Regions from separate parts of the Streptomyces sp. NBC_00440 genome, predicted to be linked through region 2. Evidence: riboswitches for the same ligand, from Rfam matches in the RefSeq annotation. Region 2 holds a riboswitch; the other holds the start of a gene.
The links. A riboswitch is a leader RNA that binds a small molecule or an ion and turns the genes downstream of it on or off. The one in region 2 is predicted to bind glycine.
Positions count from the first base shown of each region.

Region 1: another riboswitch for glycine. It lies ahead of gcvT (glycine cleavage system aminomethyltransferase GcvT); the one in region 2 lies ahead of gcvP (aminomethyl-transferring glycine dehydrogenase).

Region 1 is NZ_CP107921.1:5,917,902-5,922,624, reverse strand. Features, by position in the region: gene OHB13_RS26665 (enhanced serine sensitivity protein SseB C-terminal domain-containing protein) at 323-1,093, opposite strand; gene OHB13_RS26660 (enhanced serine sensitivity protein SseB) at 1,318-2,067, opposite strand; gene OHB13_RS26655 (ABC transporter ATP-binding protein) at 2,195-2,890, opposite strand; glycine riboswitch at 3,037-3,132, shown strand; gene gcvT (glycine cleavage system aminomethyltransferase GcvT) at 3,273-4,388, shown strand; gene gcvH (glycine cleavage system protein GcvH) at 4,456-4,723, shown strand, end outside.
Region 2 is NZ_CP107921.1:959,906-964,628, forward strand. Features, by position in the region: gene gcvP (aminomethyl-transferring glycine dehydrogenase) at 1-1,575, opposite strand, end outside; glycine riboswitch at 1,763-1,861, opposite strand; gene OHB13_RS04305 (PRC-barrel domain-containing protein) at 2,002-2,379, shown strand; gene OHB13_RS04310 (DNA polymerase IV) at 2,295-3,902, opposite strand; gene OHB13_RS04315 (MerR family transcriptional regulator) at 3,959-4,531, opposite strand; gene OHB13_RS04320 (bifunctional nuclease family protein) at 4,718-4,723, opposite strand, start outside.

The DNA of each region.
Region 1 (4,723 bases), 5.0 Mb from region 2:
TCCCGGCCGGCGGTGGCCGGCCCGTACCTGCCGCGGTGGCGGCTGCTGTGCATCAAGCGCATCGGGTGATGCCACTGTGCTGAAGTGACGGAATGTGTTCATGACTCGTCGCACAAGGGCACGACGATGCTCAATGCACGGAGTCTTCATCGCGGTTGCGATCACCCGCCAGACCTGAAGGTGAAAGTATGCGCAACCGTGATGCGCTTAATGAGCTTCCGTTATCCGGACGCCAGGACCGGCTGAGCGGAAATCTTCCTCACTAAAGCGCCAGTTCGGACATCACGCCCAACGGCCGCCATTGACGGCCCAATTGGTGCAGTCAGCCTACCGGCGGGTAGCCGTATCCCGCCGCGGGAGAGGGCGCCACATGGGCCTCACGGTCGTAAAAGGGGCGGGAGTTGGCCCGCAGCCACATCCCGACCGGGTCGTACGCATCGGACATCGCCACGGTCGAGACGGGCAGCCCCTCGGGCACCGCGGCGATCGACTGCTGCATCATCGCCCGCACCGAATCCACGGACTGCTGGCTTGTGTCGTACAGATCGAGCCCGATGGCCAGATACGGGGTGCCGAGCGCGGGCTGCACCCAGACGCGGCTCAACGAGCGGATCGCCGGGGTGTGGTGGGCGCTCTGCGTCAGCAGCGCGTAGAACTGCGGGATCTCGATGGCCGGCTCGGATAGCCGCAGTGGCCCGGCCGGCATCCGGTCCAGACCGGTGGCGATGCGCCGCAGATCGGTCCAGGGGATGCCGACACCGCCGCCGGGGGCATGGGGATTGAGCCAGATTCCCCAGTGGTCGGGGTAGAGGGAACGGGCGATGTCACGTCCTGTGACCACCTCGTGCGAACGGTTCCAGCCGGAGACCGCCAGCTCCTGTGCCGACGTCACACACGGGGCGTAACCGAGACCTTCGATCTCCATGTTCCCGTACTGGGCGTCCGGCGACCCGGCCTGGCCGTGCCAGAGCAGCATCCAGACCTGGCTGTCGGCGAGCGCCTGCAGCAGTGCCTCATAGGCGTCGTACCGCCCGGGGGTCACCTGGAGCAGCATCTGCTCGACCTGCCCGGCCGCCGTGCCCGACGCACTCACTCTGGGTCCCGCCCCTCTTCGATCCACCCGTTTTGGTCCACGCGTTGACGTTCCACCCGCCGGGACGCGGCTCGCACGGCCCGGCCCGCACGGAGCCGTTCCGTTCCGTGCGTCCGTTCCGTTCGATCCGTTCGGTGCGCGATTGGTTCCGTGCAATTTCGGCCAGTCGACGTGCCGGCCGTCCCGCGCGTCCCGCACATCCGACCAGCTTAGAGCGACCGGCCCTACAGCACCGGCCCCACGGCGTCGGCCCTGACGTAGAACGGCCTGACCTTGTCCAGCATCCAGTCGGCGACCGGATCCTGCGCCACGTCCAGCAGGACGAGATTGACCGGCCAGGGCACCTCGACCCGGTGCAGCGCCCGGCCGAGCGCGTCCATCGGGGCGTTGCGGCCCGCACCGTCCCAGGTCGCGAACTCGACCCCGACGAAGAGGACCGGGTCGCCGCCCTCGATGGAGGCGAGGGCCCGGCGCGCCGAAAGGACCACGCCCGACTCCTCGAACTCACCGGCGGCGGCGGAGAGGAAGTCGACCGGCTCCTCCTGCCAGTCCGGCTCGAAGAGCCGCACCCGGCCGCCGGTCGCCGGCCCGTCGAGAGAGGTCCGGCCGCTCCGGCACAGTTCGGCCACGGCGGCCGGCGGCAGCGGCATACCGATCGCACCGCCCGGATTCACCACGACGCCCAGCTGCGGCGGCAGCCCGCGGGCGAACTCGACCGCCGGGGCCACCGCGAAGGAGTAGTGCGAGCCGACGCACTGGAGGAACTGCGCCTCGGAGCTGAAGACGGGGACATAGGCCCCGCCCTCGATGTCCACGGTGGGCAGGTCGAGCGAACTGCTGTCCTGCCCTCCGCCGTTGGGCAGCGGGACCCAGAGGTTGCTGCGCCCCAGCACCTCGATCAGCCGGCCGCCCGCGGCGGGGTTCCCGACCGATGCGGTCAGGACCTCTTCGAGCTCATTTCCCGGCCATGCCATGTCCACCGAGGTATCCCCTTCTCACCTGTTCACCTGCCGACCGACCTTAGGGCCTGCCCTCCGGATCATCCCGCCCGATCCGAACGGAGGACCCTGACGGCCTCCCCCACGATAGAGAGTGGCGCCGTCACGCCGCCGCCCCGAACCCGATCCTGCGCAGTGCGGCCGCCGCGTCCCGGTCGAGCAGCACGACCGAACCGCACCCCGCGGGCAGCCGCGCCCGCTCGGCGTTCCGGACCAGCCCGGCGACCGCCCTGCGGTGCCGGGCGAAGGCGTAGGCGGAGACCTTCCGGCCACGCTCCGTCTGACCGGCCAGCGCCACCCCGGGCGCCACGTCGAGCAGCAGCAGGTGCAGGGCGCTCCGGCGCCGCCGTGCCGCCCTGACCAGCAGGGCGCGCACCCAGGAGTGCGTGCCGCAGTCGTGCACGACGACACCGGCACCCGAGCGCAGGACGCGCCACAGCCTGCCGTAGTGGGCGGCCCGGACCAGCGGGCGGTAGCTCCAGTACGGCAGCAGGCCGGGCATCCGGCGCTCCCAGCGGTCCCGGGTGTCCTGCGAGTCGATCCCGCGCGCCCCGGCGGCCCTGCGTAACAACGTGGACTTCCCGCTGCCCGGGAGGCCGGACAGGACCACCACGTCCCCGGCGGCGAACACCAGGCGGTCCGGGCTGCGGCCGGCCCGCCTGCGCAGGTCCCGCACCGCGGGCGGTCTGCGGCCGGCCGCCTCCCGTCCGGGCCGTACGAGCCGCCCGGGCGTCACCCGCGGCCCCCCGGATGTCACTTCGGGCGCCGCATCAGCACGCCGCCACTCCTGCCCCACCATGGTCACTCCCCCTGTGCCACCCCGTATGCCTGCGTATCCCCTGCATACCCCCGCTGAGGAAGTGTAAAGAAAGAGTAATGCGACACCGGTGGGGCGCCGCGCGCGCGGCATGCAATGATGTGCGCGCCAACTCCATACAGGCCGTTCGAATCCGCGCGGGAGAGTTCCCGGTCACCGGCCGGGGCGCCGAAGGAGCAAGTCCCTCCCTTGTAATCTCTCAGGCCCCGTACCGCGCGGACGAGGCAGATCTGAAAAGCGGGCCGCCCTGCGGTCCCACCCAAGGTGCAAGCCGTGCCTCTCAACAGGCGCCGGCGAACCTCTCAGGTTCCGATGACAGATGGGGAGGATTGTCCTCGTCTGTCATGCCCTGGGAGTACCGCATATGAGCCCCACGCCCCGCCTCACAGCACTCGACGCCCTGCACAGGTCGCTCGGCGCGACCATGACCGACTTCGCGGGCTGGGACATGCCGCTGCGCTACGGCAGTGAGCGCGACGAGCACATCGCCGTACGGACGCACGCCGGCCTCTTCGACCTCTCCCACATGGGCGAGATCACCGTCAGCGGCCCGCAGGCCGTGCGGCTGCTCGATCACGCGCTGGTCGGCAACATCAGCACCGTCGGCAACGGCCGCGCCCGCTACACCATGATCTGCCAGGAGGACGGCGGGATCCTGGACGACCTGATCGTGTACCGGCTCGGCGAGCAGGAGTACATGGTCGTCGCCAACGCGGGCAACGCCCAGGTGGTCCTGGACGCGCTCACCGCCCGCGCGGGCGGCTTCGACGCCGTCGTACGGGACGACCGTGACGCGTACGCCCTGCTGGCCGTACAGGGGCCGGAATCCTCCGGCATCCTGAAATCGCTGACGGACGCCGATCTGGACGGGCTGAAGTACTACGCGGGCCTGCCCGGCACCGTCGCCGGCGTCCAGGCGCTCATCGCCAGGACCGGCTACACGGGCGAGGACGGGTTCGAGCTGTTCGTCGCCCCGTCCGACGCCGAGAAGCTCTGGCAGGCGCTGACCGAGGCGGGCGCACCGGCCGGTCTGGTGCCCTGCGGCCTCTCCTGCCGCGACACCCTGCGCCTGGAGGCGGGCATGCCCCTCTACGGCCATGAGCTGACCACCGCGCTGACCCCCTTCGACGCCGGTCTCGGCCGGGTCGTCAAGTTCGAGAAGGAGGGCGACTTCGTCGGGCGCGCGTCCCTGGAGGCGGCCGCCGAGCGCGCGGCGGCGGCCCCGCCGCGCAAACTGGTCGGCCTGATCGCGGAGGGCCGCCGGGTCCCCCGCTCGGGCTACCAGGTCGTCGCGGACGGCCAGGTCGTCGGCGAGGTCACGTCGGGCGCCCCTTCGCCGACGCTGGGCAGGCCGATCGCCATGGCGTACGTCGACGCGGCCCACGCGGAGCCCGGCACGTCCGGTGTGGGCGTGGACATCCGCGGTACCCATGAGCCGTACGAGGTCGTGGCCCTCCCCTTCTACAAGCGCCAGAAGTGACCCACACCATCTCAGCCCGTAAGACCACCGTTCATCAGCACTCCCCCGCATCCAGGAGAATCAGGTCATGAGCAACCCCCAGCAGCTGCGTTACAGCAAGGAGCACGAGTGGCTGTCGGTCGCCGAGGACGGCGTCTCGACGGTCGGCATCACGGAGTTCGCGGCCAACGCGCTCGGTGACGTCGTCTACGCCCAGCTCCCTGAGGCCGGGTCCACGGTCGCCGCGGGCGAGACCTGCGGTGAGCTGGAGTCGACCAAGTCGGTCAGCGATCTGTACGCCCCGGTTTCCGGTGAGATCACCGAGGTCAACCAGGACGTCATCGACGACCCGTCGC
Region 2 (4,723 bases):
CGGCTCCATCTCGGTGGTGGCGTTGAGCTTCATGGTGCAGGAGCCGAGCGGGATCATGCCGCGGTCCAGCGCGTAGTCGCGGTCGGCGAGCTTGCGCAGGTAGCGCAGCATCGCCGTCTCGGAACGGTGCTGGTGGAAGACCGGGTGGGTGAGGACGGTGTCCTGGCGCAGCAGCCCCGCGGGCAGCGCGTCGGCGGTCCGCCCGTCGAGCGCCTCGATGTCGCCATCGGCGCCGAAGGCTGCCCAGACGGCGGCCAGCTGGGTGCGCGTGGTGGTCTCGTCGCAGGCGACGGAGACCAGGTCGGCGTCGACCTGGTGCAGGTTGACCCCGCCCTCGCGGGCGGCGGCGACGACCTCGGCGGCCTTGCCCGCGGTCCGTACGGTGAGGGTGTCGAAGTACTCGCCGTGCACGACGTCGACGCCCGCGGCGCGCAGCCCCTCGGCGAGGATCGCCGCGTACCGGTGGGTGCGCCGGGCGATGTCACGCAGGCCGTCCGGGCCGTGGTAGACCGCGTACATCCCGGCCATCACGGCGAGGAGCACCTGCGCGGTGCAGATGTTGCTGGTGGCCTTCTCGCGGCGGATGTGCTGCTCACGGGTCTGCAGGGCCAGCCGGTACGCCTTGTTTCCGTCGGCGTCGACGGAGACTCCGACGAGCCGCCCCGGCAGGCTGCGCGCGAACTTCTCACGTACGGCCATGAACCCGGCGTGCGGACCGCCGAAGCCCATCGGGACACCGAACCGCTGGGTCGTACCGACCGCGATGTCCGCCCCCAGCTCGCCGGGCGAGGTGAGCAGCGTCAGCGCCAGCAGATCGGCGGCGACGGTGACGACGGCGCCGAGCTCGTGCGCCTGCTCGATGACGGGCGCGATGTCCCGGACCCGGCCGGAGGCGCCGGGGTACTGGAGCAGTACGCCGAAGACGCCGCGCTCGGCCACCTCGGCCGGGATGCCGTCGCTGAGGTCGGCGACGACAACCTCGACACCGGCAGGCTCGGCGCGCGTCTCGATCACCGCGACGGTCTGCGGGAGGGCGTCGGAGTCGACCAGGAAGACACCGTTCTTGACCTTGCCGACGCGGCGCGCGAGGGACATCGCCTCGGCTGCCGCGGTGCCCTCGTCCAGCAGCGATGCGCCCGAGGTGGGCAGGCCCGTCAGATCGGCGACAACGGTCTGGAAGTTCAGCAGCGCCTCCAGGCGCCCCTGGGAGATCTCCGGCTGGTAGGGCGTGTACGCCGTGTACCAGGCGGGGTTCTCCATGACGTTGCGCAGGATGACCGGCGGTGTGAACGTGCCGTAGTAGCCGAGCCCGATCATCGGGGCGAGGACCTGGTTGCGGTCGGCGAGGAGACGCAGCTCGGCGAGGACCTCGGCCTCGGTGCGCGCGTCCGGGAGGTTCAGCGCCTCGGCGCTCTTGATCACCTCGGGGACGGCGGCCGCGGTGAGCTCCGAGAGCGATCCGTAACCGACATGGGCGAGCATCTTGGCCTGGGCCCCCGCGTCGGGCCCGATGTGGCGCTGTTCGAAGGGGATGCCACGCTCCAGCTGGGAGAGCGGAATGCGGTGAGCAGTCATGGCGGAGGCCTCCTGGTCGTAACGACCTGCGAGGGGTACCACGGCACGGGTACCCGGACGGCCTCCCCCTCTGTCATCTCAACCTGAGAGTTTCACCGGCCCGTCGCTCGACGTGCCCGCTTTCACCGTCGGTGAGGTAGGGATCCGGACGTGCCCGCCCGACGCCCGCCCTGCTTTCCAGAGTGACCTCGTCCGCGCGGTACGTGTGCCTGAGAGATTCCGGGGAGGATTTGCTCCTTCGGCGCCCCCGGACATCGCATCCGAAGGGCTCTCCCGCGCGGGGTCAGCAGCCATGGGCCAGCCTACCAGCGAGCCACTTCGCACGGTGTTCGAGTGGCCGATGCCCCGGATCTGGACTTCCCTGAGGGGGAGACCTTCGCAGGGGGCGGGAGACATCGTGATCCGTTGCGATCAGTTGGAGGGACCGTGCAGACCGACATAGATCCGCGCAGCCTGATAGGCCGCAAGGCGTTCGACCGCAATGGCCTCAAGATCGGCACGGTTGACGAGGTCTACCTCGACGACGCCACCGGAGTGCCCGAGTGGGCCGCGGTACGCACCGGGCTGTTCAGCCGGGACGCGTTCGTCCCGCTGAAGCCGAGCGAACTGGTCAGCGAAGCCCTCCGGGTGCCCTTCGACCGCACGCTGATCAAGGAAGCACCGGGCTTCGGTGTCGGCCGCCATCTCTCACCCGAGCAGGAACTCCAGCTCTACCACCACTACGGGCTCGGTATCTCGGCCCCCACGCCGCCGCCCCCCGACCGGGACTTCGGCCGGCTCGCGGGCGAAGAAGAACGCGCCTGACCACCCGGCTCCCCCTCGCCAGGCACTGCTTCCCCGGACTTTCCGGGCCTCTCACCGGTGTCCGCTTCCTCCCCCACGACTGTCCCGTCCGGTCCGCCCGGTCCGCCGGATCCATCCGCACCGCACGGGCCATCGGATCCCGTCGGGGCAGTCGGGGCAGCCCGGACCAACGGCAGCGGATCCGACGGCCTCAGCGCGGGGTCGTCGACCCGGAAGGTCCGCACCCGGCCGGGCACGGTCGCGTACGGATCCTCGAACCGCACCGTCACCCGGCCCACGCCGCTGCCCTGCACCCACCCCGCGCCGTACTCGTCGTGGCGCACATCGTGCCCGGCGAGCCAGCGGTGACCGGTGCCGGGCGGCGGCTCGTCCGCGGATGGCTCCGGCGGCGCCGCGGGACCGGGCGCCGCCTCTTCCGCCGCCGCGTGCTCCAGCTCGGCCGCCCGCTCCGTGGCCGCCTGCGCGAAAAGGTCCTCCTGGGTGAAGTCCGCGAGGCCGGTGACCCCCACCCCGAGCAGCCTCACGCCGCCCGTGGTGTCCACGGCCTCCAGCAGCCGACCTGCGGCCTCGCGGACGACCTCCGGGTCGTCCGTGGGCCCCCGGAGCGTCTCGGAGCGGGTCAGCGTCGAGAAGTCGTACCGCCGGACCTTCAGCACCACCGTCCGCCCGGACCGCCCGGCGTCCCGCAGCCGCTCCACGCACCGTCCGGCCAGCCGCACCACCTCCGCCCGCACCCGCACCCGGTCGTGCAGGTCGACGTCGAAGGTGTCCTCCACCGAGACCGACTTGGCGTCCCGCTCGGACACCACGGGCCGGTCGTCGTGACCGAGCGCCATCCGGTAGAGCGAGGCGCCGTGCGCCTTGCCCAGCAGCCGGACGAGCTCGTCCTCACCGGCCTCGGCCAGATGGGACACGGTGGTCATCCCGGCCCTGCGCAGATGCTCACCGGTCGCCGGCCCCACGCCCGGCAGGATCCGTACGGAGAGGGGCGCGAGCAGCTCGCGCTCGGTGCCCGGTTCTATCAGGACCAGGCCGTCCGGCTTGGCACGCTCCGAGCCGATCTTCGCCAGCATCTTGGAGCCGGCGAGACCCACCGACCCGCTGAGCCCCGTGACCGCCAGGATGTCCCTGCGCAGCTGCTCACCGGCGCGCCTCGCCGATCGCCTGCCGTCTGCGACTCCGCCCGCCTCCAGGTCCACGAAGGCCTCGTCCAGGCTCAGTGGCTCGACCAGCGGCGAGAGCCGCCCGAGCAGCTCCATGACCTGGCCGCTCACCTCGCGGTAGAGCGCGAAGCGCGGCACCAGATAGGCGGCGTTCGGACAGAGCCGGCGGGCCTGGGCCATCGGCATCGCCGAATGCACCCCGAACACCCGGGCCTCGTACGAGGCCGTCGACACGACTCCGCGCGGCCCGAGCCCGCCGACCACCACCGGCTTCCCGCGCAGGCTCGGCTTCGCCGCCTGTTCCGCGGCGGCGAAGAAGGCATCCATGTCCAGATGCAGGATGGTGGGCGCGGCTCTCACACCACCGATGCTGCCTCACGGCACTGACAATCGGGTCCCCGCAGCGCGGAGGCCCGTCAGACGGCGCGGTTGCGGCGCCTGGCCAGCTCGTCGGCCGGGTTGTGGCCGATGAGGGTCTCACCGGTGTCGACCCGCTCGCCGTGCAGCTGTGAGAGGGCGCTCTCCACATCCCGCCACACGACCCCGACGGCGATCCCGAAGATCCCCTGGCCGCCCTGCAGCAGACCGACCACCTCGTCGGGCGAGGTGCACTCGTACACCGTCGCGCCGTCGCTCATCAGCGTCATACGGTCGAGGTCGCCGGCCCCGCGGTCTCTGAGGTGGTGGACCGCCGTCCGGATGTTCTGGAGGGCCACACCGGTGTCCAGGAACCGCTTCACGATCTTGAGGACGACCACGTCGCGGAAGCTGTAGAGACGCTGGGTGCCGGACCCCTGGGCGGGCCGCACACTCGGCTCGACCAGTCCCGTACGCGCCCAGTAGTCGAGCTGCCGGTAGGTGATCCCGGCCGCCGCGCAGGCGGTCGGTCCCCGGTAGCCGACGGTGTCGGTCGTCGTTTCGGCCGCTGAGCCGTGAAGCGGATACGGCACTCCGTCCCCCGGACCCAGTCCGGGGAAATCCCCTGCCATATCTTCGCCGGTGCTTCTCACGCCGACCTCCGTCCTTGAACTGCCCACTCGACGGTAGGCAGTCACTTGAGGTGCGTCAACGATCGCCACACTCGGCACGCCGAGTGATAATCACCCTAAGAGTGGTTTCGCGTGCCCCTCTTCGGGGAAAGGCTTGCCGGATGCGCTGACGACCCGAGCGGAGCGTCACTG